Regions from separate parts of the Kocuria sp. UCD-OTCP genome, predicted to be linked through region 1. Evidence: riboswitches for the same ligand, from Rfam matches in the RefSeq annotation. Region 1 holds a riboswitch; the other holds the start of a gene.

Region 1 (12,719 bases):
GCGGTCCGGGCGTGCAGCGGGGGAGGACAGGCCTTGGGAGTTCATCACCGACCATCCTCCCACGCCCGGGCGGCACCCCGGCCGAGGCTTCACGGCGCCTTCACCGGCGGGCCACGCCCCGCTCGCCGTCCGGTCGCCCGGCCCCGGCAGGCTCGGGAGCATGAGAGTCGCCGTGGTCGCCGAGCAGTTCCTCCCCCACCTCAACGGAGTCACCCACTCGGTGCTGCGGGTCGTCGAGCAGCTGGTCGCCGGCGGGCACGACGTCGTGGTCGTGGCGCCCTCCTACGACCCCGCGCCGCTCGGGCGCCCGGCGGAGCAGGTCGTCGAGGACCTCGACGGGGTGCCGGTGCACCGGCTGCCCGCCGTTCCGCTCACCGGCTACCCCGCCGTGCGGGTGGCCGGCGGGACCGTGGCCCGGGTGCGGCGGCAGCTGGAGCGCTTCCGGCCGGACGTGGTCCACGTGGCCTCCCCGTTCGTGCTGGGCCGCCGGGCGATCCTGGCGGCCCAGCAGCTCGGGGTGCCGTGCGTGGCGGTCTACCAGACCGACGTGCCCGGCTACGCGGCCAAGTACGGGGCCCCGTTCCTCGAGCAGCTCCTGTGGGGGCACGTGCGCTCCATGCACAACCTCGCCACGCTCACGCTCGCGCCGTCCACCGCGGCGGTCCGGCAGCTCACCGAGCACGGCGTCCAGGACGTGCACCTGTGGCGGCGCGGGGTGGACACCACCCGCTTCTCCCCCCGGCACCGGGACGAGCGGTGGCGGGAGGAGGTCGGCGGCGGCCGGCGGATCGTCGGCTACGTGGGCCGGATCGCCCCGGAGAAGCAGGTCGAGGACCTCTCCGCGGTCGCGGACCTGCCCGGCACCCGCCTGGTGGTCGTGGGCTCGGGCCCGGAGGAGGACGCCCTGCGCCGCCGGCTCCCGCAGGCCCACTTCACCGGGCGCCGCAGCGGTGCCGACCTGGCGCGCATCATGGCGTCCTTCGACGTGTTCGTCCACCCCGGCGAGTTCGAGACGTTCTGCCAGACGATCCAGGAGGCCATGGCCTCGGGGGTGCCGGTGGTCGCGACCGGCCGGGGCGGTCCCCTCGACCTCGTGGACCGGTCCCGCACCGGCTGGCTCTATCCCCCGGGCGACCTCGGGGCGCTGCGCGGGCACGTGGCGGATCTCCTGGGCGACGAGGCGAAGCGGGCCGCGTTCGGCGTCGCGGCGCACGCGGCGGTCCAGGGCCGGACGTGGGACGTGCTGGTCGGGCAGCTGCTCGAGCACTACGAGCGCGCCGTGGCGCTCTCGGCGCAGGGGCAGGGGCGCAGCCGCCGGCACCGCCGGGCCGTCTGAGGGCTACCGGCGGGCGGGGGACGCGTCCAGCACGGGCGCCCCGGTGCCGGCGTACCGCCCCGGCTCCGCGGTCAGCACGGTCAGCCCGTGGACCAGGGCCGTGGCCGCGGTGAGCCCGGCGAGCGGATCGGCCGCCCCCGTCGCGGCCAGCGCTCCCCACGCCCGGGCCACGGCGGCGTCCGCGGGGAGGACCCGGCCCGGGAAGCGCAGCTCGAGCTGCTCCGCCCACAGCGTCTCGTCGGGCCGCTCGGCGAGCAGCTCCCCGAGCACCGTGGCGGGCAGGAACAGCCGCCGGTGTCCGTGCCGGCGCAGGACCTCGGCCAGCTCGGGGCAGCGCTCCGGGGTGCGCACCCCCAGCAGCACGGAACGGTCCAGGAGGAGGTCCACGGCGGCGGGCCTCAGGCCGCGGCGGCGAGCTCCCCGCGGGCCGGAGCCAGCAGGAAGTCCACGAACTCGGTGCGGACCTGCACCACGCGGGCGTAGTCCTCGACGCTCATGGCGGAGACGCTGATCGCCGGGACGCTCGGCGCGGGGTCGCGGCGGGTCCCGTCCCCGGTGGCCGGGACAGCGGGGGAGGGCTGGGGGAACGCGCCCGTGCGGGCGGCGGAGTGGCGGGGGTCGGACATGACCGGGATCCTTCGTGCGCTCTTGCTCGCACCGGGTACCGCTGCTGCGGCGATGCGAGCCGCTTCGTCATCCGAACCACCCGTGAACATGGGGTTGGTGCCCGGTCAAGTCGGAGCTTGCCGACCGGGTCTCTTGAAGCTCTCCCCATTGAACCACATCGGCCGAACCGTGTCCGCGTGCGGCGCCCCGGCCGGATCCGGTGCCCCCCTCCTGTGCACAGGCCTTCCCCGGGCTGTCACCGCCCGGACATCTCGACGACACATCGTTGCGCTGGAATGGGTCCCGCAGGACCGGGGACGGCGCAGGCGACGGCCCCGCGCATTACGTTTCAGTGACACAACTCACGACTCGCTTGTCGAGGTGTCGGTGCCGCGGGGTAGCCTGAACCTGCTTCTCGAGATGCGGCGTCCACGCCCTCGGCCGGAGATCGACGATCCCCGGCGGAACCGTGGAGGGGCTCCGACCCGCTGCGCGCCAACCCGATGTTCCCGGGTGGATCGGATGACGAAGCGGCGGGCAACGCCATCGGATGCCTGCAAGAACGTCAGGAGAAAACATGACCATGTCCGAAGAAAGAACAGCCATCACCACCGACCAGCGCGAGGAGTGGATCGACGTGACCGTCACCGCCCTCCCCGATCTCCACCTCGTCCGTCTCACGTCGACCGACGGGGACGTGCAGGAGTACCTGAGCCCCGAGGCCGACGACCTGGCCGCCGCGGCGGAGCACACGGAGGGTACGGCGCAATGGTGCGCCAAGTACCGCCAGCTCCTCGTTCCCGGAGCCCTCGCGGCGACCGGACGGCACCCGTTCTTCAAGCTCCACCCCTCGTCCCTCCCGCTGTCGGCATAGCCGGCGGACAGGAGCGCACGGAGGCCGCAGCCCGTCGGGCTGCGGCCTCCGTCGTGCGGGAGGACGGTGACGTCCAGAGCGCCGGTGGGACCCGCGGGGTGCTCACTCGAGGCCGTAGTCCCCCGCCGAGCCCCAGCCGCCGCCGGCCTCGTCGGCGGAGCCGTCGAATCCCCACTCGGAGGCCTCGACCTCGAACGGCACGGAGACGTCCAGCTCGGCGTCGGAGACCCGGTTCACCACGAAGGGGTCCTCCGGCTCCTCCGCGGCGGGGAGCGGATCGGGAACGGTCACGGCGCTTCCTCCCGGTGCTGCTCGGCGGGTACGACGACAGAACCGCCGCCGGGCGCAGCCCGACGACGGTTCTGGAGGATCAACGGGCCGGAGCCCGCGGAAGATCCTTAGGAGATGACGTTGATGTTCGCAGCCTGGGGGCCCTTGGGGCCGTCCTGGGTCTCGAACTCGACGCGGTCGTTCTCGTTCAGCGAGCGGAAGCCGTTCGAGTTGATCGCGGAGAAGTGGGCGAAGACGTCCTTGGAGCCGTCCTCGGGGGTGATGAAGCCGAAGCCCTTGTCAGCGTTGAACCACTTGACGATACCGGTAGTCATGGGAGACCTGATCCTTCATGAGATGAACGTTTCCCGACGTTCGAGAAACAAAACAGTTGTGATGCATGGAAAACGTCTTCTCAGAAAAACTGCTGCACCCGAGTGGGCCGAACTGCTTGAAAGACAAAAACGAACCTCAACAACTGCGGACTACTCTACACGAGATCCGGCGCCGCACCACCCGGGACGGGGCGCCGGACCCGGCCCGGCACCGGGGACCGCTCAGACCGGCGGGGCGCCGAGCTCGATGAGGAGCACTCCGCCGGCGATGAGGGCCACCCCGGCCGCCGTCACCCAGGTGAACGGCTCGCGGAACAGGACCCGGCCGGCCAGTGCCGTCAGCGCCACGCCGGAGGCCGACCAGATGCCGTAGGCGACGCCCAGCGCCATGCCCTCGGCCAGGACGAGGCTCAGGCAGGTGAACGCCACCAGGTAGCCGACGGCCACGGCGGCGTACCAGCGGCGGCGGCCCCGGGCGGCCATCCGCAGGGACAGGGTTCCGGCGACCTCGGTGAGGATCGAGACACTGAGGAAGAGCCAGGCCATCAGGCCGCCTCCTCGGTCTCGGGGGCGGGGCGGCGGGAGCCGAGCTCCACGCAGAGCACGCCGGCCACGACCAGCACGATCCCGGCCAGCACGGCCGGGCTCAGCCGCTCACCGTAGACCACGGCCGCCGCCAGAGCGGTGAGCATCACCCCGAGGGCGGCCCACACGCCGTAGGCGACCCCCACCGGCATGCCGCGGCGCAGCACGGCCGCCAGGAGGGTGAACGCGGCGAGGTAGCCGGCGACGACGAGCGCGTACCAGGCGGGCTCGTCCAGAGCCGCCTTCAGCGACAGTGTGGCCGCCACCTCGGCGAGCACGGCGGCGAGCAGCAGCAGCCGGCGCAGCACGGCTCAGCCCTCCAGGAGCTCGTCGGCGACCGCCCTGACCCGGGCCCGTTCCTGCGGGTCGGGGGCGAAGACGCCCGCGGCGTCGGCGAACCACACGCCGTCGGCGAGCAGCCGCACGGCCAGCAGCCGGCTCCGGCGCTCGGCGGGCAGGTCCGCGGGCAGGTGCACCCACGGCTCCACCCGCGCGACCCAGCGCTCCTTGAGCGTGGCGCGCAGCCGCTGGTCGGTGAGCATCACGAGGTCGGTCTCGTCGACCTCCCCGGACAGGCACCAGTCGAGGTAGGCGCGCAGCCGTTCCGCCGCGGGCACCTGCTCCGGGGGGCCGGGCAGGCGGCGGGCCATCTGCGTGTCCCAGCCGTCCATCACCCGGTCCACCAGGGCGAGCATCAGCGCCTCCTTGGTGGGGAAGTGGTACATCACCCCGGGCTTGGTCAGACCCGCCTGCCGCGCGGCCGACGCCAGGGAGACCGTGCCGCCGCCCCGGATCAGCTCGAGGGCGCCGTCGAGGATGCGCTCGCGGGAGGAGGTGCTCATGAGAAAGAACTTTACCAACCGGAAGGGTGGTGACACGATGTTGAGCATCCCCGGGGCGCGGGTTTCGGCCGCCGCACCGGTCCGCGGGCACGACGACGTCCCGCCCCTGCCCGGTCCGCGCTGGACCCGGCAGGTGCTCCCCGACCCGGATCACCACTTCCAGGAGGACTCGTCCCATGACTTCCGCCCTGCACCAGTCACCGCCCGAGAGCGGCACCCCACCCGCCGGGCGCTCCCGGCCGGCCGTGAACCGGACGGTCTTCGCCGGCTCGGGCATCACCATCGTCCTGTTCTCCCTGTGGGCGATCCTCGCCCCCGACCAGGCCTCCGCGGTGATCAGCGCCGTGGTCGGCTGGATCGCGACCAACATGGGCTGGTTCTACGTCCTCACCGCCACGGTGGTGACGGTCTTCGTCCTGGTCGTGGCGTTCTCCCGCGAGGGGACCATCAAGATGGGCCCCGACCACTCGAAGCCGCAGTACAACCTGTTCACCTGGACCGCGATGCTCTTCGCCGCCGGCATCGGCATCGACCTGCTGTTCTTCTCCGTGGCCGAGCCCGTCACCCAGTACTACGGCCCGCCCGCCGGGGAGGGCGGGACGGCCGAGGCCACCCGCATGGCCGTGGTGTGGACGCTGTTCCACTACGGCGTCACGGGCTGGGCGATGTACGCGCTGATGGGCATGGCCTTCGGCTACTTCGCCTACCGGTGGAACATGCCCCTGAGCATCCGTTCGGCCCTCTACCCGCTGATCGGCAAGCGGGTGCAGGGGCGCACGGGGGACGTCGTGGACATCGCGGCGCTGCTCGGCACGATCTTCGGCGTGGCCACCTCGCTGGGCATCGGCGTGGTGCAGCTCAACTACGGCCTCTACCTGCTCTTCGGGATCGAGGAGGGGACCGCGGCGCAGATCGGGCTGATCGTCGTGGCCGTGGTGATGGCCACCGCCTCGTGCGTCTCGGGCGTGGACAAGGGCATCCGCAGGCTCTCCGAGCTCAACGTGCTCATGGCCGTGGCGCTGATCGTCTGGGTGCTCGTGGCCGGCCGGACCTCGTTCCTGCTCGACGCCACGGTGCAGAACCTCGGCGACTACGTCTCCTCGCTGCCGGGGATGACCATGGAGACGTTCGCCTACACCGGTGCGGCGGAGTGGATGGCGGGGTGGACCCTCTTCTTCTGGGCCTGGTGGATCGCCTGGGCGCCGTTCGTCGGCCTGTTCCTGGCGCGGATCTCCCGGGGCCGCACCCTGCGCGAGTTCGTGATCGCGACCCTGACCGTGCCGTTCCTGTTCATCCTCATCCTGGTCTCGGTCTTCGGCAACAGCGCCCTGGCGATCGTCACGGGAGGCGACGACGCCTTCGGCCAGGCCGCCATGAACACCCCCGAGCGGGCGTTCTACTCGCTGCTCGAGCAGTACCCGGGCGCGCCGGTGCTCATCGCGCTCGCCTCGCTGGCCGGGCTGCTGTTCTACGTCACGAGCGCCGACTCGGGCGCGCTCGTGATGTCGACGTTCACCTCGACGATCCAGGACCCCACCCAGGACGGGCCCAAGTGGCTGCGCATCTTCTGGGCCGCCGCCACCGGGCTGCTGACCCTGGCGATGCTGCTGGTGGGCGGGGTGCCGACCCTGCAGGCCGCCACGCTGATCATCGGCCTGCCCTTCTCGATCGTGATGTACCTGGTCATGATCGGGTTCTGGAAGGCCCTGCGCGCCGAGCGCTCCCAGCGCGAGGGGCGCAGCTCCACCCGCCGCTCCGCGGCCGCGTCCCGCATCCCCGGCCCGGACAGCCACTGGCGCCGGCGGCTCTCCCGGACCGGCTCGTTCCCGGGCCCGAAGGCCGTGCGCCGCTACGAGGACGAGGCGCTCGTCCCCGCCCTCGCGGAGGTCGTCGAGGAGTTCCGGGCCCAGGGCCTCGACGCCGAGCTCACCAGCTCGGTGGTCGGCTACCAGGACCTGTCCGAGCACACGCTGACCGTGCGGATGGGCGAGGACCGGGACTTCTGCTACCAGATCTATCCGGTGGCCACACCCGTGCCGGCCTTCGGCGGGTTCCGCACCAACCCGGACTCCGACCTGTACTACCGCCTGGAGGTCTTCAACGAGACCGGCTCCCAGGGCACGGACGTCATGGACTGGAGCCACGAGCAGGTCATCAACGACGTCCTCGACAGCTGGGAGGCGCACCTGGCCTTCCTGAGCATCCACGACGGGCCGTCCGTCATCCAGGACGGCGAGCAGGGCCACCCCGACTGGTCCACCGACATCCACGACGTGCCGACGGGGCAGATCCCCGCGGCGAAGGAGGCACACCCGTGAGCAGCACCTTGTTCATCGACGGCCAGTGGCAGGCCGCCGCCGAGGGCGGCACCCGCACCATCGTCTGCCCCGCCGACGGCGCCGAGGTCGGCACCGTCGCCGAGGCGACCGCGCAGGACACCGAGCGCGCGATCGCCGCGGCCCGCCGCGCCTTCGACGACGGCCGCTGGTCGTCCGTGCCTGCCCCGGAGCGCGGGGACCTGCTGCTGCGGGTCGCGGCCCGGCTGCGCGAGCGCAAGGACGAGTTCGCCCGCGCCGAGTCCCTCGACACCGGCAAGCGGCTGGTCGAGTCCGAGATCGACATGGACGACATCGCCGCGTGCTTCACGTACTTCGGCAAGGCCGCCGCGGAGCAGGCCGGGCGCGTCGTCGACGCCGGGGACCCCACCGTGGTCTCGAAGGTCGTCACCGAGCCCGTGGGCGTGTGCGGGATGATCACGCCCTGGAACTACCCGCTGCTCCAGGCCGCGTGGAAGATCGCCCCGGCGATCGCCGCCGGGTGCACCTTCGTGCTCAAGCCCGCCGAGCTCACCCCGCACACGGCGATCCTGATGATGCAGGTCCTCCAGGAGGTCGGCCTGCCCGACGGCGTGGCCAACCTCGTGCTGGGCGCCGGCGCCGAGGCGGGCGCGCCGCTGTCCTCCTCCCCCGACGTGGACCTCGTCTCCTTCACCGGCGGCGTGCTGACCGGCCGGCGGATCGCGGCCGCCGCCGCGCCCACCGTGAAGAAGGTCGCCCTGGAGCTCGGCGGCAAGAACCCCAACGTGGTCTTCGCGGACGCCGACTTCGACGCCGCCGTGGACAACGCCCTCAACGCCGCGTTCGTGCACTCCGGGCAGGTCTGCTCGGCCGGGGCTCGCCTGGTGGTCGAGGAGCCGATCGCCGAGCGCTTCGTCGACGAGCTCGTCCGCCGGGCCGAGCGGATCCGCCTCGGCGGCCCCTTCGACGAGCAGGCCGAGACCGGCCCCCTCATCTCGGCGGCCCAGCGCGAGAAGGTGCACGCGTACGTGGAGCGCGCCCGCGAGCAGGGGGCGCGCGTCCGCACCGGCGGCGAGCACTCCACCGGGACGTCCGCCGACGGGTCGCTGGACCTCGGACAGGGCTTCTTCTACCCGCCCACCGTGATCGACCGCTGCACCCGCGAGATGGACTGCGTGCACGACGAGGCCTTCGGCCCCACCGTCACGGTCGAGACCTTCCGCACCGAGGACGAGGCCGTCGAGATCGGCAACGACACGATCTACGGCCTCGCCGGGGCCGTGTGGACCGCGGACGCCGGCCGCGCCCACCGCGTGGCGGGCCGGCTGCGCCACGGCACGATCTGGATCAACGACTTCCACCCCTACCTGCCGCAGGCGGAGTGGGGCGGGATGAAGCAGTCGGGCGTCGGGCGCGAGCTCGGCCCCACCGGCCTGGGCGAGTACCAGGAGCTCAAGCACGTCTACCAGAACACGGCCCCCGCCGTGACCGGCTGGTTCGCCGCACCCTGACCCGTGCCCGCCCGGCGTCGTCGTCGCCCGCACGACGACGACGCCGGCGCGCCCCTAGAACTGCCACGCCCCGAAAACTTCCCGAGACCTTCCCGAGACCTTCCCGAGGAGAGACATGACCACGCCCAGCACCACCCCAGCGCCCGAGACCCCGCAGGAGTTCGACTACCTGGTGGTCGGCGGCGGCTCCGCCGGCGCCGTCGTCGCCGCCCGCCTGTCCGAGGACCCGTCCGTGAGCGTCGGGCTGATCGAGGCCGGACCGCACGACCGGGGCATCGACGAGGTGCTGACCCTCAGCCGGTGGATGGAGCTGCTGGAGTCCGGCTACGACTGGGACTACCCCGTCGAGGAGCAGGAGAACGGCAACTCGCACATGCGCATGGCCCGCGCCAAGGTGCTGGGCGGCTGCTCGTCGCACAACTCGTGCATCGCGTTCTGGGCCCCGGCCGAGGACCTGGACGAGTGGGAGGAGGTCCACGGCGCCGAGGGCTGGAACGCCGAGACCGCCTTCCGGCTCTACCAGAAGCTCGAGACCAACGACGACGAGGGCGCCCACCACGGCCACGACGGGCCCGTGCACCTGATGCAGATCCCGGACGACGACCCGTGCGGCGTCGCCCTGCTCGAGGCCTGCGAGCAGGCGGGGATCCCGCGCACCACCTTCAACACCGGCAAGACCGTGGTCAACGGCGCGAACTTCTTCCAGGTCAACCGCCGCGCCGACGGCACCCGGGCGTCCTCGTCCGTGTCCTACCTGCACCCGGCCGCCGACCGGGACAACCTCACGGTCCTGCACTCGACCCAGGCCAAGCGCGTGGTCGTCGAGGACGGCCGGGCGACCGGCGTCGAGGTGGTCGACAACGCCTTCGGCACGTCCCGGACCGTGCGCGCCCGCCGCGAGGTGGTCGTCTCCGCCGGCGCCATCGACACCCCCAAGCTGCTGATGCTCTCCGGGATCGGACCCGCCGAGCACCTGCGCGAGGTCGGCGTGGACGTGCTCGTGGACGCCCCCGGCGTCGGCGAGCACCTGCAGGACCACCCCGAGGGCGTGCTCCAGTGGGAGGCCCGCCGGCCCATGGTCACCGAGTCCACCCAGTGGTGGGAGGCCGGGATCTTCACCCAGGTGGACCCGGACACCGACCGGCCGGACCTGATGATGCACTACGGCTCGGTCAACTTCGACCTGCACACCTACCGGCAGGGCTACCCCACCTCGGACAACGCCTTCTGCCTCACCCCGAATGTCACCCACGCGCGCTCCCGCGGCACGGTGCGGCTGCGCTCGCGGGACTTCCGGGACAAGCCCCGGGTCGACCCCCGCTACTTCACCGACCCCGAGGGCTACGACCTGCGCATCATGACCGCCGGGATCCGCAGGGCCCGGGAGATCGTCGCCCAGTCGGCGCTGGCCGAGTGGGCCGGTGCGGAGCTGTTCCCGGGCCCGGACGTGCAGACCGACGAGGAGATCGCCGACTACGTCCGGCGCACCCACAACACCGTCTACCACCCGGCCGGGTCCTGCCGGATGGGACCGGCCGACGACCCGATGTCCCCGCTCGACCCGGAGCTGCGGGTCAAGGGGGTGGCGGGCCTGCGCGTGGCCGACGCCTCGGTGATGCCGGAGCTGACCACGGTGAACCCCAACATCACCGTCTACATGATCGGGGAGCGCGCGGCGGAGCTGATCGCCGCGGACGCCTGAGCGCGTCCCGCGCAGCACCCCCGCCGCCGGACCGGGCGCGGACGGGCCCCGGGTCGCACACCGACCCGGGGCCCGTCCGTCCCGGCCGCCCACTCAGCTCAGCTCATGAGCTTGTCCACCAGGGCCTGGGCGAACTCGGGCGTGACGTCCCCGTAGTTGAGCGAGAAGTCCTCGTCCACCTTGGCGGGCAGCAGCCCGGAGCACAGGACGGCGGCGCGGGCGTACAGCCCGGCCAGCTCCGCGCCGATGGGCACGGACAGCAGCTCCAGCTCGGGGTCGTAGGAGACGATCGGCACCCCCGCCTGCCGGGCCGCGAAGTGCTTGCCGATGCCCGAGGCCACGAACCGGGCGTGGCCGGAGTCGACGTCGGCCGGGGTGCGGAACGCGTACCGGGTCCGGTGGTGGTGGTTGATCCGGTACAGCCCCGGGCGGTTCCGGTCCTCGGTGAGCTCCCACGTGGCGTCCTCGGGGACGAAGCGCTCGGCCACCCCGTTGTACTGCATCTCCGCGCGCCGCAGCTGCTCCTCGACCTCGGACAGCGGGGGCAGGGTCTCCAGCATCGCGGGCCCGGCGTCGAAGACGACGTCGCACAGCCCCACCGGCAGCGCCTCCTGCAGCGTCCCGAGGTCCACGTCCTGCAGCAGGGTGGTCCCGTGGTCCTCCGGGGAGAGCACCACCACGGACGCGTCCTGGGCCGCGGCCGCCTCCGCGACCACGGCCTCCTTCTCCGGCGTCCAGCCGCCCGTGAGCAGCACTGAGCCGTCCACGAGCTGGGTGAGGGAGGGCCCGCAGACCTGCCAGCGCCGCACGGTCCAGTGCTCGTCGCGGACCACCTCGAGGAAGCCGAGGGCCTGCAGGTGGCCCACGAACCACTCCTCGAACCGCTCGGAGTCCTCGAGCTGGCGGGCCACGATGGACAGGCTCGAGCGCTTCCCGCCGCCCAGGAACGTGAGGGCGTCCCGGAACGGCGCCCAGGACGTCGGGTACTCCCCCTCGTCCGGGCCGATGAAGCGCAGCGCCTCCACGGAGCCGGTGGAGGTGAGCGCGGAGGGCTTCGTGAGCCGGCCCGGATAGCGCTTCTGCAGCCCGCACTGGGCGCACTGCCCGAAGATCCACGGCGCCTTCGCCTTGGGCTCCATGGCCGGCAGCACGATGCGGTGCCGGCCGGTGGCCAGGCAGGAGCGCCCCTCCGGCTCGGGCAGCGCGTTGGTGCGCTCGAGCAGCAGCTGCCCCTCCGAGGAGTGCCAGCCCGGGGCGCCGGGGACCTCGTGGTCCCCGGCGGCCTCCCGTGCGGGCAGGTTGTCGAACGCGCCCTGCACGTACCGCTCGGGCAGCTCCGCCACGATGCCCGCGGTGACGGGCCACAGGGGCTCCTCCTCGACGTGCACCATCTCGCCCTCGTAGCCGAGGGAGCGCTGGGTCAGGTGGAAGGACGAGTCCCGGAGCTTGAACTCGCGGCGCTGCCGGACCGTGCGCCCCGCCTTGAGGACGAGGGTGTAGTCGTTGGGCTTGAGGGTCCGGTCCGCCCGCGCCATCGGCGTGCCGTGCAGCGAGATCTGGAACGGGGGCACGCGCCCCTCCACGAGCTTGGCCTTCTCCAGCTTGAAGGAGTGCGGGTTGCGCCACTCGCACTCCACGGTGAGGGGCGCGTCCGTGTCCGAGGTGATGGTCACCTGCGGCGGGCGCAGCGCGGACCAGCGCACCACGTCGCCGGGGATCCGCAGCCCGCCGGAGAGGGTCACGGCGGGCACGAGACGGGGCACCAGGCCGGAGAAGTTGTCGTTCGCGGTCAGCTCCGGGTTGCCCGCGCGCAGCACCTGCACGTCGTCGAACATCACCCACCCCTCGGCGAGGCCGTGGCTGCCGGCCTCCACGAAGCGGTAGTCCGGGGAGGCGGAGTCGTCGAGGATCCGCTTGATCTGGGCGATCCACTCCGGCTCGTCCCGGACCATGATCCGGCACGGCCAGGCCGCGGGGATGTGGTCCACGGAGATGAAGGTGTCCGAGAACCCGTCCTTCGCGAAGATGACGACGGGGCGCGGGTGGCGCTCGAAGCGCACGTCCCCGGCGCTGAGCTGCAGGGTCCCGCCCAGCAGCGTCCCCGGGTCCATCCGCGCGGTGTAGGCGGAGACCCCCAGGAAGGCGTCCCCGATGAAGGACAGGAACACGGTGCGGGGCCCCGCCGTGGTCTCGAGCTCCACCTCCCGGCCGGAGAGGAAGCGCTTGGGCACCACGAAGCCGAGCTCGAACACGGGGTTGCCCACGTAGTCGGTGCTGTCCGTGAGGGACAGCGAGCAGGACTTCACGGCGCTGCGGCCGGGCCCCCGGCCGTTCGCGCGGACCTCGGCGCGGGCCTGCTCG
Region 2 (9,800 bases), on a different contig from region 1:
CGAGGCGAGCTCAACCGCAGTACAGGTTCAACAGTCGCCAGCCCTGGGAAGCCGGCCACGCTGCTCGGTGAAGCCGGGCGTCTCCGGTGGCCGGTGGCCGTGCACGGCGAGGGACCGCACAGCCTTCAGGGAGGGTGCTTTCAGTTGAAGGGGCACGCTGAGACCGCTGCGTGGCGGTGCGGTGAGTTCTTCGGCCACCCCAACCGGAATGACGAACCCGCGGGGCACCGTCCGGAGCAGCTCAGTGACGATGAGACGGCCCGAGTGCTGCCCAACTTTGTCAGTGAGCGATGGTCCGAGAATTTATGCGCAGAATGCCTCCCCACCGGACAGGGTGCGCCGCCATTCATATTCGGCAGAAGGACGCCGCTTCATCCGGACGCTTGGCGGAACAGGCACCGACCTCGCTCCGGCGATCAGCCGCCCTGACCGGCAAGTTCCTCGACATCGACATCCAGGGAACCTCTCAATCCTCGGATGCCCACCGCCCGGGCGTGGGCGCCGCGGCTCGTGGTCGAATGGTCGGGCGGCCCCGATCGGGGCCGTGGAGCCATCCTCGTCCCACGGAGTCACGATGACCACTGCACCCTCGGATCACGCCGCTGACGTCCTCGTGATCGGCGGCGGCAATGCCGGGATCTCCCTGGCCGCACGACTGCGCCGCAAGGGCATCACGGACATCGTGATCGCGGAGCCGAAGTCCACGCACCACTACCGGCCGATGCTCTCCTACGTGGGCGCCGGACTGAAGAGCGTGCCGCAGATGTCCCGGGCCCAGCACCGCGTGATGCCCCGCGGCGTGCGCTGGGTCCAGGACCATGTCCAGGCACTGGATCCGGCGGCACGGATGGCCACACTGTCCTCCGGCGAGCACATCGGCTACCGGCACGTCGTGATCTGCGCGGGGTCCACCCCGGACTGGGACCGTGTCCCCGGCAGTGCCGAGGCGATGGCCGGCCCGCACGCCTCGACCAACTACACCGTGGAGCTGGCCCCCAAGACCTGGGAGCTGATCCGCGGGCTGCGCCGCGGCCGGGCACTGTTCACGATCCCGGACGGCCCGGCGCCCACGCCGCAGATCGGACAGAAGATCCTCTACCTGGCCTGCGACTACTGGCAGCGCCAGGGTGTCCTGCAGGACATCGAGGTGACCCTGCTGACGCCCACCGCCACCGTGTTCGGCCAGCCGGACGTGGACCGGGTGCTGCAGCCCTGGGTCCGGCGCTACGGCATCACGGTCCTGACGAGCGCCCACGTGCAGTCGATCGACGCCGCCTCCCGCCGGCTGCGGGCCACGATCGAGGGGACGCCGCGGGACCTGCCCTACGACCTGCTGCACCACAGCCCAGTCCACCGGGCCCCGGCCTGGATCGCCGACGCGGGACTGGGCGTCGCGCCGGGCGCGGGCACCGCTTGGGCGGGCTACGCGGACGTGGATGCACAGACCCTGCGCCACCGCCGTGTGCCCACCGTGTGGGCCTGCGGGGACGCTGCCGCACTGGAGACCGCCTCGTCCGGCGGGGCACTGCGCCACCAGACGAAGATCCTCACCGAGAACCTCCTGGCCACCCGTGACGGCCGGGAGCCCACGGCCTCCTACGACGGGTACACCGTGACCCCCGTGACGGTGCAGCGGGGCCGGGCCGTGCTGGCCGAGTTCGACCGGGACAACGAACTGGCGCCCAGCATCCCCGGCGTGCCGCTGCTGGCCCCGAACCGCGCCTCCTGGTTCTTCGACCTCGAGGTCCTCCCCCGGGACTACTGGAACGTGATCCTCCGGGGCTTCTAGCTAGCGGACCATGTGTGCACACATCCGTGGCGCCTCGTTCCCCGCTCCGATGGCACGTGATGGCCCGCGCCCCCAGTCGTCGCGGCACGAGCCGGGAGAAATGAGGGTCGGCAGTCGGGAGACCCCGAGGAGCACAATTCATGCATCCGCACAGGATGGTGCACCGCGATATTACCGTCTGGTACTTTTCGGGTGGCACCGGCCCCCACGCCGGTGCAGCGACCCCCATGATCCGTTCCCCGGCGGTCGGGGGCCGCCTTCTGCGCCTCGGCGCGGCGGAGCGCTCCTGCCCTCTCCCGGGCAGGAGCGCTCCGTGCCGAGGAACCGGGACGGCGGACAGCCGTCCCGGGCCGGTCGAGCGGCGAACCCCAAGAGCCCTGCGGTCACCGGCGGTAGGAGGCCCCGCGGTGGTCGTCGGCCAGCCTCGGCCCGGCGCCCGCCAGCGCCTCGCGCAGCGTCCTGCCGGCGGGCAGAGCCCCGGGCTCCGGCAGCAGGCCGCGGCGCCGCAGCTCCGGCGACACCATCGTGCTGAACCGCTCCAGGTCCGCCGGCCGCACGGCCGCCGAGATGTTGAAGCCGTCCACGCCGCCCTCCTCGCGCCAGCGCTCGAGCTCGTCCGCCACGGTGCCGGGGGCCCCGGCGATGACGGGCCCGCGGCCGCCGATGGCCACGAACTCGGCCAGGTCCCGCACCGTCCAGGTCCGGTCCGGGGACAGCGAGGTGAACGCCGCGAGCGCGGACTGGTTGGCTTCGGTGGCCACGTACTCGAGCGGAGCGTCGGGGTCCGCCCCGGCCAGGTCGACGCCGGTCCAGCCGCCGAACAGGGACAGCGCTCCCTCGATGTCCACGTGCCGGCGGTATCCGTCGAGCCTGGCGTGGGCCTCGTCGTCGGTCTCGGCGACCACCACGGTGGCCATGGCGAAGGTCTTCACGGCGTCCTCGGCCCGTCCCTGCGCGGCCAGTTCGGCCCGGACGCCGTCGGTCCACCGGCGCACGAGCTGCGGGGTGTTGCCGATGAAGAAGATGGCCTCGGCGTGGTCCACGGCGAACTGCTGTCCGCGCTTCGAGGCGCCGGCCTGGAACAGGAACGGGGTGCCCTGGGGTCCGGGGTGGGTCAGCGCCTGGCCGGGCACGGAGAACCAGGTGCCCTCGTGGCCGATGGGATGCACGAGCTCCGGGTCCACGAAGACCCCGGCGCCGGCGTCGGCCTTCACCGCCCCGGGCTCGAAGGAGCCCTCGAGGAGCTTGTACATGACCTCCATGTACTCGTCGGCGCGGTCGTAGCGCTCGTCGTGCGGGATCTGCCGGTCCATGCCCAGGTTGCGGGCGGCGGAGTCCTGGTAGGAGGTCACCACGTTCCACGCCACCCGGCCGCGGGTGAAGTGGTCGAGGGTCGCGAAGGTGCGGGCCAGCAGGTAGGGGGCTTCGTAGGTGACCGAGGCGGTCACCCCGAAGCCGAGCTGCTCGGTGGCCGCGGCCATCGCCGGCACCGCGACGAGCGGGTCGAGCACCGGGTACTGCACTCCCCCGCGGGCCGTGGCCTCTGCCCCGCCGCCGTACACGTCGTAGACGCCGGGGACGTCCGCCAGGAACAGCGCGGTGAAGCCGCCCTCCTCGAGGGTGCGGGCCAGCGACGTCCAGTACTCGAGCGTGTCGAAGCCGGCGACCCCGGCCTCCGGGTGGCGCCACAGTCCCGGTGACTGGTGCACGGGCACCATCATGTCGAAGGCGTTCAGCAGCAGGGGGCGGCTCATACGGTGGTCCTCTCGGGGGTGGGCTGGGTGGCGCTCGCGGCGGCGGGAGTCGCGAGGACCGGGGCGGCCGCGGTCCGGCCGGCGTGCAGATCGGTGAGTTCGGTGCCGCGCCGGTCCCGGGCGGGATCCTTCGCGGCCAGGGCGGCGACGACGGAGAGCACGGCCAGCACGGAGAGGTAGCCGGCGATCAGCCACGGGGTGTCCCCGCCGGCGGCGAAGAGCAGGGCGGCGATCATCGGCATCAGCCCGCCGCCCAGGACGGTGCCGACCTGGTAGCCGAAGCTCACGCCCGAGTACCGCACGTGCACGGGGAACTGCTCGGCGAACCAGGCCGCCTGCGGTCCGTAGACCGCGTCGTGGACGAGGTTGATGCCGAGGATGACCACGAGCGGCAGCAGGGCGAGCGGGCCGGCCTCGAGGAAGGCGAACAGCACCCAGCCGAAGACGCCGATCGCCGCGTAGGCGGTCACCGAGACGACCTTCCGGCCCACCCGGTCGGACAGCCAGGCCCAGAACGGGGTGGAGAACAGGCCGATGGCCGAGGCGATCATCACCGCGGTCACGCCCGCGGCGCTGTCCCCGCGCACGTCCCGCAGGTAGGTCAGCATGTAGACCGTCACCAGGTAGTAGACGGCGTTCTGGGCCAGGCGCAGGCCGATCGTCACCAGCACCGGGCGGCGGTGGTGGACCAGCAGCTCCCGCAGGGGAGCCTTGGCCACGTTCCCCGAGGCCCGGTGCTCCAGGAACTCCGGGGCGTCGGCCACCCCGAGGCGGATCCACAGGCCCACCGCCACGAGCAGGGCCGAGAGCAGGAAGGGGATGCGCCAGCCGTAGGCGGCGAACTGCTCCTCGCTCATGACGTTCTGCACGATGAAGAACGCGCCGGTGGCCAGCAGCATGCCGGCGGAGGAGCCGATCTGGGTGAAGGACCCGAAGAACCCGCGGTGGCGGGCCGGTGAGTGCTCCACGCTCAGCAGCGCGGAGCCGCCCCACTCGGCACCGGCGGACAGGCCCTGGAGGATGCGCAGGACCACGAGGCCGACGACGGCCCACCAGCCGATCACCTCATAGGTGGGCAGCAGGCCGATCAGGGTGGAGGCCACGCCCATGAGCAGCAGCGAGGCCACCAGCAGGGCCTTGCGGCCGATCCGGTCCCCCAGGTGCCCGGCGATGATCCCGCCCAAGGGTCGGGCGATCACCCCGACCGCGAGCGTGGCGAAGGACGCCACGATGCCGCCGAGCTCGGTGGCCATGGGGAAGAACTGGACGTTGAAGACGAGTGCGGCGGCGGTGCCGTAGAGGTAGAAGTCGTACCACTCGATGGTGGTCCCGGCGAAGGCCGAGGCCAGGACGCGCTTCTTGCCGTGGACGATGCTGCTGCGGCCCGGGGCGGCCGTGGTCGTGGTGCTCATGCGTCAGGCTCCTGGGGTTCGGTCGGCGTCGGCCGTGACATCGGTCGTGGCGCCGGTCTTCGCGTCGCCGATGGCGTTCAGGCCCTCCGGCAGGGTGCCGTTGATGAGGTAGTCGCCGAGGGCTCGGGCGCGGAAGGCGATCGGGTTGTGGGTGGCCACGGTCTGGGCGTTGCGCCAGTGCCGGTCCAGGCCCTTGGCCGTGGACGTGGCGGAGGCGCCCACGGTGAGGAACAGGTCCTGGGCCGCGCCGAGCGCCAGCTCCGGCACGGTGACCTGGGCGTGCTCCACGGCGATCTCGGACTCGTGCAGCGCCGCCGGGAGGGCCCCGGTGAAGTCCGGCCGGTCGGCGCCGGCCGCTGCGGCGGCGGCGATCCCGGCGTCCAGGGTGCGGGCGGCGTGCAGGACGGTGGCCTCGGCGGCGAAGGCCTTGGCGGAGATCCGCCCGGTGGCCTCCTGGATCAGCGGGTCGTCGCGGAACGGCAGGCCGAGCCCGGTGTTGAAGGTCCGCCGGCGTCCGGCGATGGTCTCCACCGCGTCCCTCCGGGCCGCCCGCGCGATGCCGGCCAGCACGGCCAGCAGCACGAGCTGGAAGAAGGCGGCCTCGTGGACGGCCTCCGCGCTGCCGGCGGTGCGGTCCAGCACGGCGTCCTCCGGGACACGCACCCGGTCGAAGACCGCGGTGCCGGTGCCGGTGAGCTTCTGCCCGAAGCCGTCCCAGTCGTCCTCGAGCGTCACACCCTCGGCGTCCGTGGCGACGACGGCGAAGCGCCGCCCGTCGCGGCCGTCCAGGGCGGCCGAGACGCGGGTGTAGTCGCAGAAGACGGAGCCGGTGGCGTAGAACTTCCGGCCGGTGAGCTCCCAGCCCTCGGCGGTCCGGCTCAGCACGGTGTTCAGGGTGCCCAGCGCGTTGCCGCCCTTCTCCGTGGAGGCGTTGCCGACGGTGGCTCCGGCCAGCACCCGCGGGTACCAGACCTCCTGGAACTCGCGGGGCAGGAAGCGCAGGGACTCCACGAAGCCGTGGTGGGAGCGGTAGAGGTGGGCGATGTTGGAGTCGGCCTCGGCCAGGTCGACCAGCAGCCGGGTGAAGTCCTCGAGGCTGACCCCGGGGCCGCCGTGGGCCGCCGGGACGCGCAGGGCACCGAACCCGGCCCGGTCCAGCCGGCCGACCTCCGCGTAGGGCAGCGCGCGCCGGAGGTCCCGGTCCAGGGCGCCGGCGGCGATCTCCGCGAACAGCGGCCGGAAGTGCTCCCGCAGCCCGGCGTAGTCCCCGGGCAGGCCGGCGGGGAGGTCCGTGCCGGCGCGGGGATGGGCGGTGGTCTCCTCGACCGTGCTCGGGGTCATGCGGTGGTCCTCTCGGTCGCACCGAGGATTGCCGGTCGGCCAGTCGCGCCGGGGGCGGGCCCGGTGGCGTCAGCGCCGGAGGCTGACGTCACGGGCCGACTGCAGATCCGGGATCTCCATCGGTTCTGGCATTAGCACCCTGACCCCGGAGGAGGGCGGGTTGCTGCGGCGTCGTCGAGCCAGATCTCTCAGCCGCTCTGAATGGGGCGCTTGCCATGGCATCAGACCGCCCGGTCCGGGACCAACCGGATGACGGGCGCACGTCATGGAATGTCACGACGGCGTCACAGAAGGTCACGTCCTCCGCGGTGGTGTAGCGGTGTGCCGCAGGAGACCGGATCAGTAGACCGGCTGGCCCGGGTCCACCTGCGCCACCCAGGCGAGCACCCCGCCCTCGAGGTGTCGGACCCGCTCCTCCCGCCCGGCGTAGAAGGACCGCAGCGCGGCGAGCGCGGTCGCGGAGCGGGCCCCGGCCTTGCAGTGCAGCACGAGGTCAGCGCCGCGGGCCTCCGGCGGCAGGGCGTCCGCGCCGCGGTCCAGGATCTCCTGCAGCGGGACGGGCACGGCGCCGTCGATGGCCACGAGCTCCCGCTCCCAGTCCTCGCGCACGTCCACCAGGGCGAAGGACGCCTCCCCGCGCTCCCGGCGCTCGAGCAGCCGGGCCAGCTCGGCCGCCCCGACGGTCTCGGAGGGGTCCGCGCCGGGCAGCGCGCAGACCGCGGCGGGCCGGGCCACCGCGGTGACCGGGGCGGCGTCGGGATCCGGGGTGAGCCGCATCTCGCGCCAGGTCATCGCCAGCGCGTCGTGCAGCAGCACCCGCCCGAGCAGGGGCTCCCCGGTGCCGGTGACGAGCTTGACGGCCTCGGTGACCATGACCGCGCCGACGGTGGCGGGGAGCATGCCGAAGACCCCGCCCTCGGCGCAGCTGGGCACCTCGCCGTCCGGCGGGGCCTCGGGGTAGAGGTCCCGGTAGGTGGGCCCGTGCCCGGCCCAGAAGACGCTGACCTGCCCCTCGAAGCGCAGGATGGAGCCCCACACGCAAGGCGTGCCGGTCAGGGCGGCGGCGTCGCTGACCACGTAGCGGGTCGCGAAGTTGTCGGCGCCGTCCAGGACCAGGTCGTACCCGCCGAGGATGTCCACGGCGTTGTCCGCGTCCAGCCGGACGGGGTGGGTGCGGACCTCCACCAGCGGGTTGAGCGCGGTGACGGCCTCGGCGGCGGAGACGGACTTGGGGCGGCCGACGTCGGCGGTCGTGTGCACCACCTGGCGCTGCAGGTTGGAGACCGCCACCACGTCGTCGTCGACGATCCCGAGGGTCCCGACCCCCGCCGCGGCGAGGTACTGCAGGGCCGGGGACCCGAGCCCCCCGGCGCCGACGACGAGCACGCGGGCGTTCCGCAGCCGCCGCTGGCCGCGGGTCCCGATCCCGGGCAGGGTCAGGTGCCGGGCGTAGCGCTCGAGCTCCTCGCGGGTCAGTTCGGGGCCGGGCTCCACGAGCGGGGGCAGCGGGCTCACGGCCGCTCCCCCACGGGCGCCCAGTCCCCGCGCGGCACGTCCGCCGGGCCGACTGAGGAGCCGGCGGACGACCCGTCGGCCCGCCCGGCACCGGCGGCGTCCGTGTCGATCCGCCCGGCCATCGACGAGGACGCCTGGGCGTGGCGGCGGGCCGGGATGCGCCCGGCACCGGCGGCGAGCCGGCCGGCGAGCACGGCGTGGCGCATCGCGGTGGCCATCGCCACCGGGTCCTGGGCGCGGGTGACGGCGCTGGCCAGCAGCACGGCGTCGCAGCCCAGCTCCATGGCCAGGGCGGCCTCGGAGGCGGTGCCGATCCCGGCGTCGAGCACCACGGGGACGGACGCCCGGGAGGCGATGAGCTCGATGTTGTGCGGATTGAGGATGCCCAGCCCGGTGCCGATGGGGGCGCCCAGGGGCATCACCGCGGCCGCGCCCAGGTCCTCGAGCCGGCGGGCGAGGGCCGGGTCGTCGGAGGTGTAGGCGAAGACCTTGAAGCCGCGGGCCACGAGCTGCTCGGTGGCGTCGAGGAGCTCCACCACGTCGGGCAGCAGCGTGTCCTCGTCCGCGATGACCTCGAGCTTGACCCAGTCGGTCTCGAGGGCCTCCCGGCCGAGCTCGGCGGTCAGCAGCGCGTCCCGGGCGGTGTAGCACCCGGCGGTGTTGGGCAGGATCCGGATGTCGTTGCGCTCGAGCAGCGCGAAGAGGGAGTCGCCCTGGCCGGGGGCGTAGCGGCGCAGGGCCACGGTGGTCAGCTCGGTGCCGGAGGCCAGCAGCGCCTGCTCCAGGGTGTGCAGCGAGCTCAGGCCGCCGGTGCCCATGATCAGCCGGGAGCTCAGCTCGATGCCGTCGAGCACGAGGGGGTCGGGGTGCGGGGCGGTCACGTCAGCCTCCCTGGACGGCGGTGATGATCTCGATGGACTGGCCCTCCGCCACGGGGGTCCGCCGCCAGCGGCTGCGGGGTACGACCGCGGCGTCCACGGCCACGGCCACGCCGAGGCGCCCGCCGTCCAGCGGGGCGCCGTCGGGGCCCAGGGGGCGGCCGACGGTCTCGGCGACGAGGTCGACGACGGTCGCCTCCGCCGCCACGCGGTGCGGGCGGCCGTTGAGGGTGATGGCGGTCATCGGGTGCTCCTGCTCCGGGGCCCGGGCCCGGCGGCGGCCGGCGCGGGATCCCCTCGACGGGCCTCGACGGGGCGGTCGAAGCGGTGCGGGTCGGTGGCGGCGAGGTGCTCGGCGTCGGCGGCCGGATCGGCTCCGGTCCCGCCGGCCACCAGCTGCGCGGCGAGCCGGGCGGCCAGCGGGGCGAGCAGGACGCCGTGGCGGAAGTAGCCGGTGGAGACCACGAGCCCCGGCACCGGCGAGCCGTCCGGGTCGCGGACCCGGCCGAAGTACGGGATGTCGTCCGGGGTGCCGGGCCGGGCGCGGGCCAGCACCTCGACCAACTCGAGGTCGGCGACGCCGGGCACGAGCGCCTGGGCGTCGCGCAGCAGCCGGAACACGCCGCCGGCGCTGGGACCGGTCAGGTCGTCCTCGCGGGAGGTCGCCCCGATCACCACGGTCCCGTCGGCGCGGGGCACCAGGTAGACGGGCACCCCGTGCACCAGGCCGCGGACCGTGCGCTCGAGCAGCTCCGGCGCCCCGGCGGGGACCCGGGCGCGCAGGATGTCCCCGTGCACCGGCCGCAGCGGCGGGTGCCAGTCCTCCGGCAGCCCTTCGAGCTCGCCGAGCCCGGCGCCGGGGGCGAGGACCGTCCAGGTCGCGGAGACCATCCCGCCGCCGGCCAGGCGGACGCCGGTCGCCGCGCCCTCGGCGTTGCGGCGCAGCCCCGTGGCGAGGTCGTGGACGAGCCGGGCCGGTCCGCCGTCGCGCGCGGCCGGGAGCCCGGCGGGCTCCGGGAGGTCCGGGAGCTCCGGGGCGACGAGGGCCGCGAGCAGCCCGGCCACGAGGCGGCGCGGGTCCACCTGGTGGTCGTCGGGGATCCGGAACGCG

Evidence for each region. A riboswitch is a leader RNA that binds a small molecule or an ion and turns the genes downstream of it on or off. The one in region 1 is predicted to bind S-adenosylmethionine.
Region 2: it holds a riboswitch for S-adenosylmethionine, as region 1 does, so the genes downstream of both, H488_RS20350 (acyl-CoA dehydrogenase family protein) here and H488_RS21540 (hypothetical protein) in region 1, are expected to answer to the same signal.

What each region holds. Positions count from the first base shown of each region.
Region 1 covers NZ_AOSQ01000003.1:23,141-35,859, reverse strand. Annotated here, with positions in the region: gene H488_RS0117825 (cell division protein PerM) at 1-45, opposite strand, end outside; gene H488_RS21545 (glycosyltransferase family 4 protein) at 161-1,336, shown strand; gene H488_RS35915 (PIN domain-containing protein) at 1,340-1,723, opposite strand; gene H488_RS21540 (hypothetical protein) at 1,735-1,962, opposite strand; SAM riboswitch class IV at 1,976-2,101, opposite strand; gene H488_RS21535 (hypothetical protein) at 2,520-2,816, shown strand; gene H488_RS21530 (hypothetical protein) at 2,919-3,107, opposite strand; gene cspE (transcription antiterminator/RNA stability regulator CspE) at 3,215-3,421, opposite strand; gene H488_RS21520 (DMT family transporter) at 3,644-3,967, opposite strand; gene H488_RS21515 (DMT family transporter) at 3,967-4,314, opposite strand; gene H488_RS21510 (TetR/AcrR family transcriptional regulator) at 4,318-4,848, opposite strand; gene betT (choline BCCT transporter BetT) at 5,025-7,166, shown strand; gene H488_RS21500 (aldehyde dehydrogenase family protein) at 7,163-8,656, shown strand; gene H488_RS21495 (GMC family oxidoreductase) at 8,772-10,358, shown strand; gene H488_RS21490 (hypothetical protein) at 10,457-12,719, opposite strand, start outside.
Region 2 covers NZ_AOSQ01000001.1:210,478-220,277, reverse strand. Annotated here, with positions in the region: gene H488_RS20365 (NAD(P)/FAD-dependent oxidoreductase) at 575-1,789, shown strand; gene H488_RS20360 (LLM class flavin-dependent oxidoreductase) at 2,173-3,543, opposite strand; gene H488_RS20355 (MFS transporter) at 3,540-4,955, opposite strand; gene H488_RS20350 (acyl-CoA dehydrogenase family protein) at 4,959-6,296, opposite strand; SAM riboswitch class I at 6,410-6,504, opposite strand; gene moeB (molybdopterin-synthase adenylyltransferase MoeB) at 6,636-7,811, opposite strand; gene H488_RS20340 (thiazole synthase) at 7,808-8,692, opposite strand; gene thiS (sulfur carrier protein ThiS) at 8,694-8,933, opposite strand; gene H488_RS20330 (FAD-dependent oxidoreductase) at 8,930-9,800, opposite strand, start outside.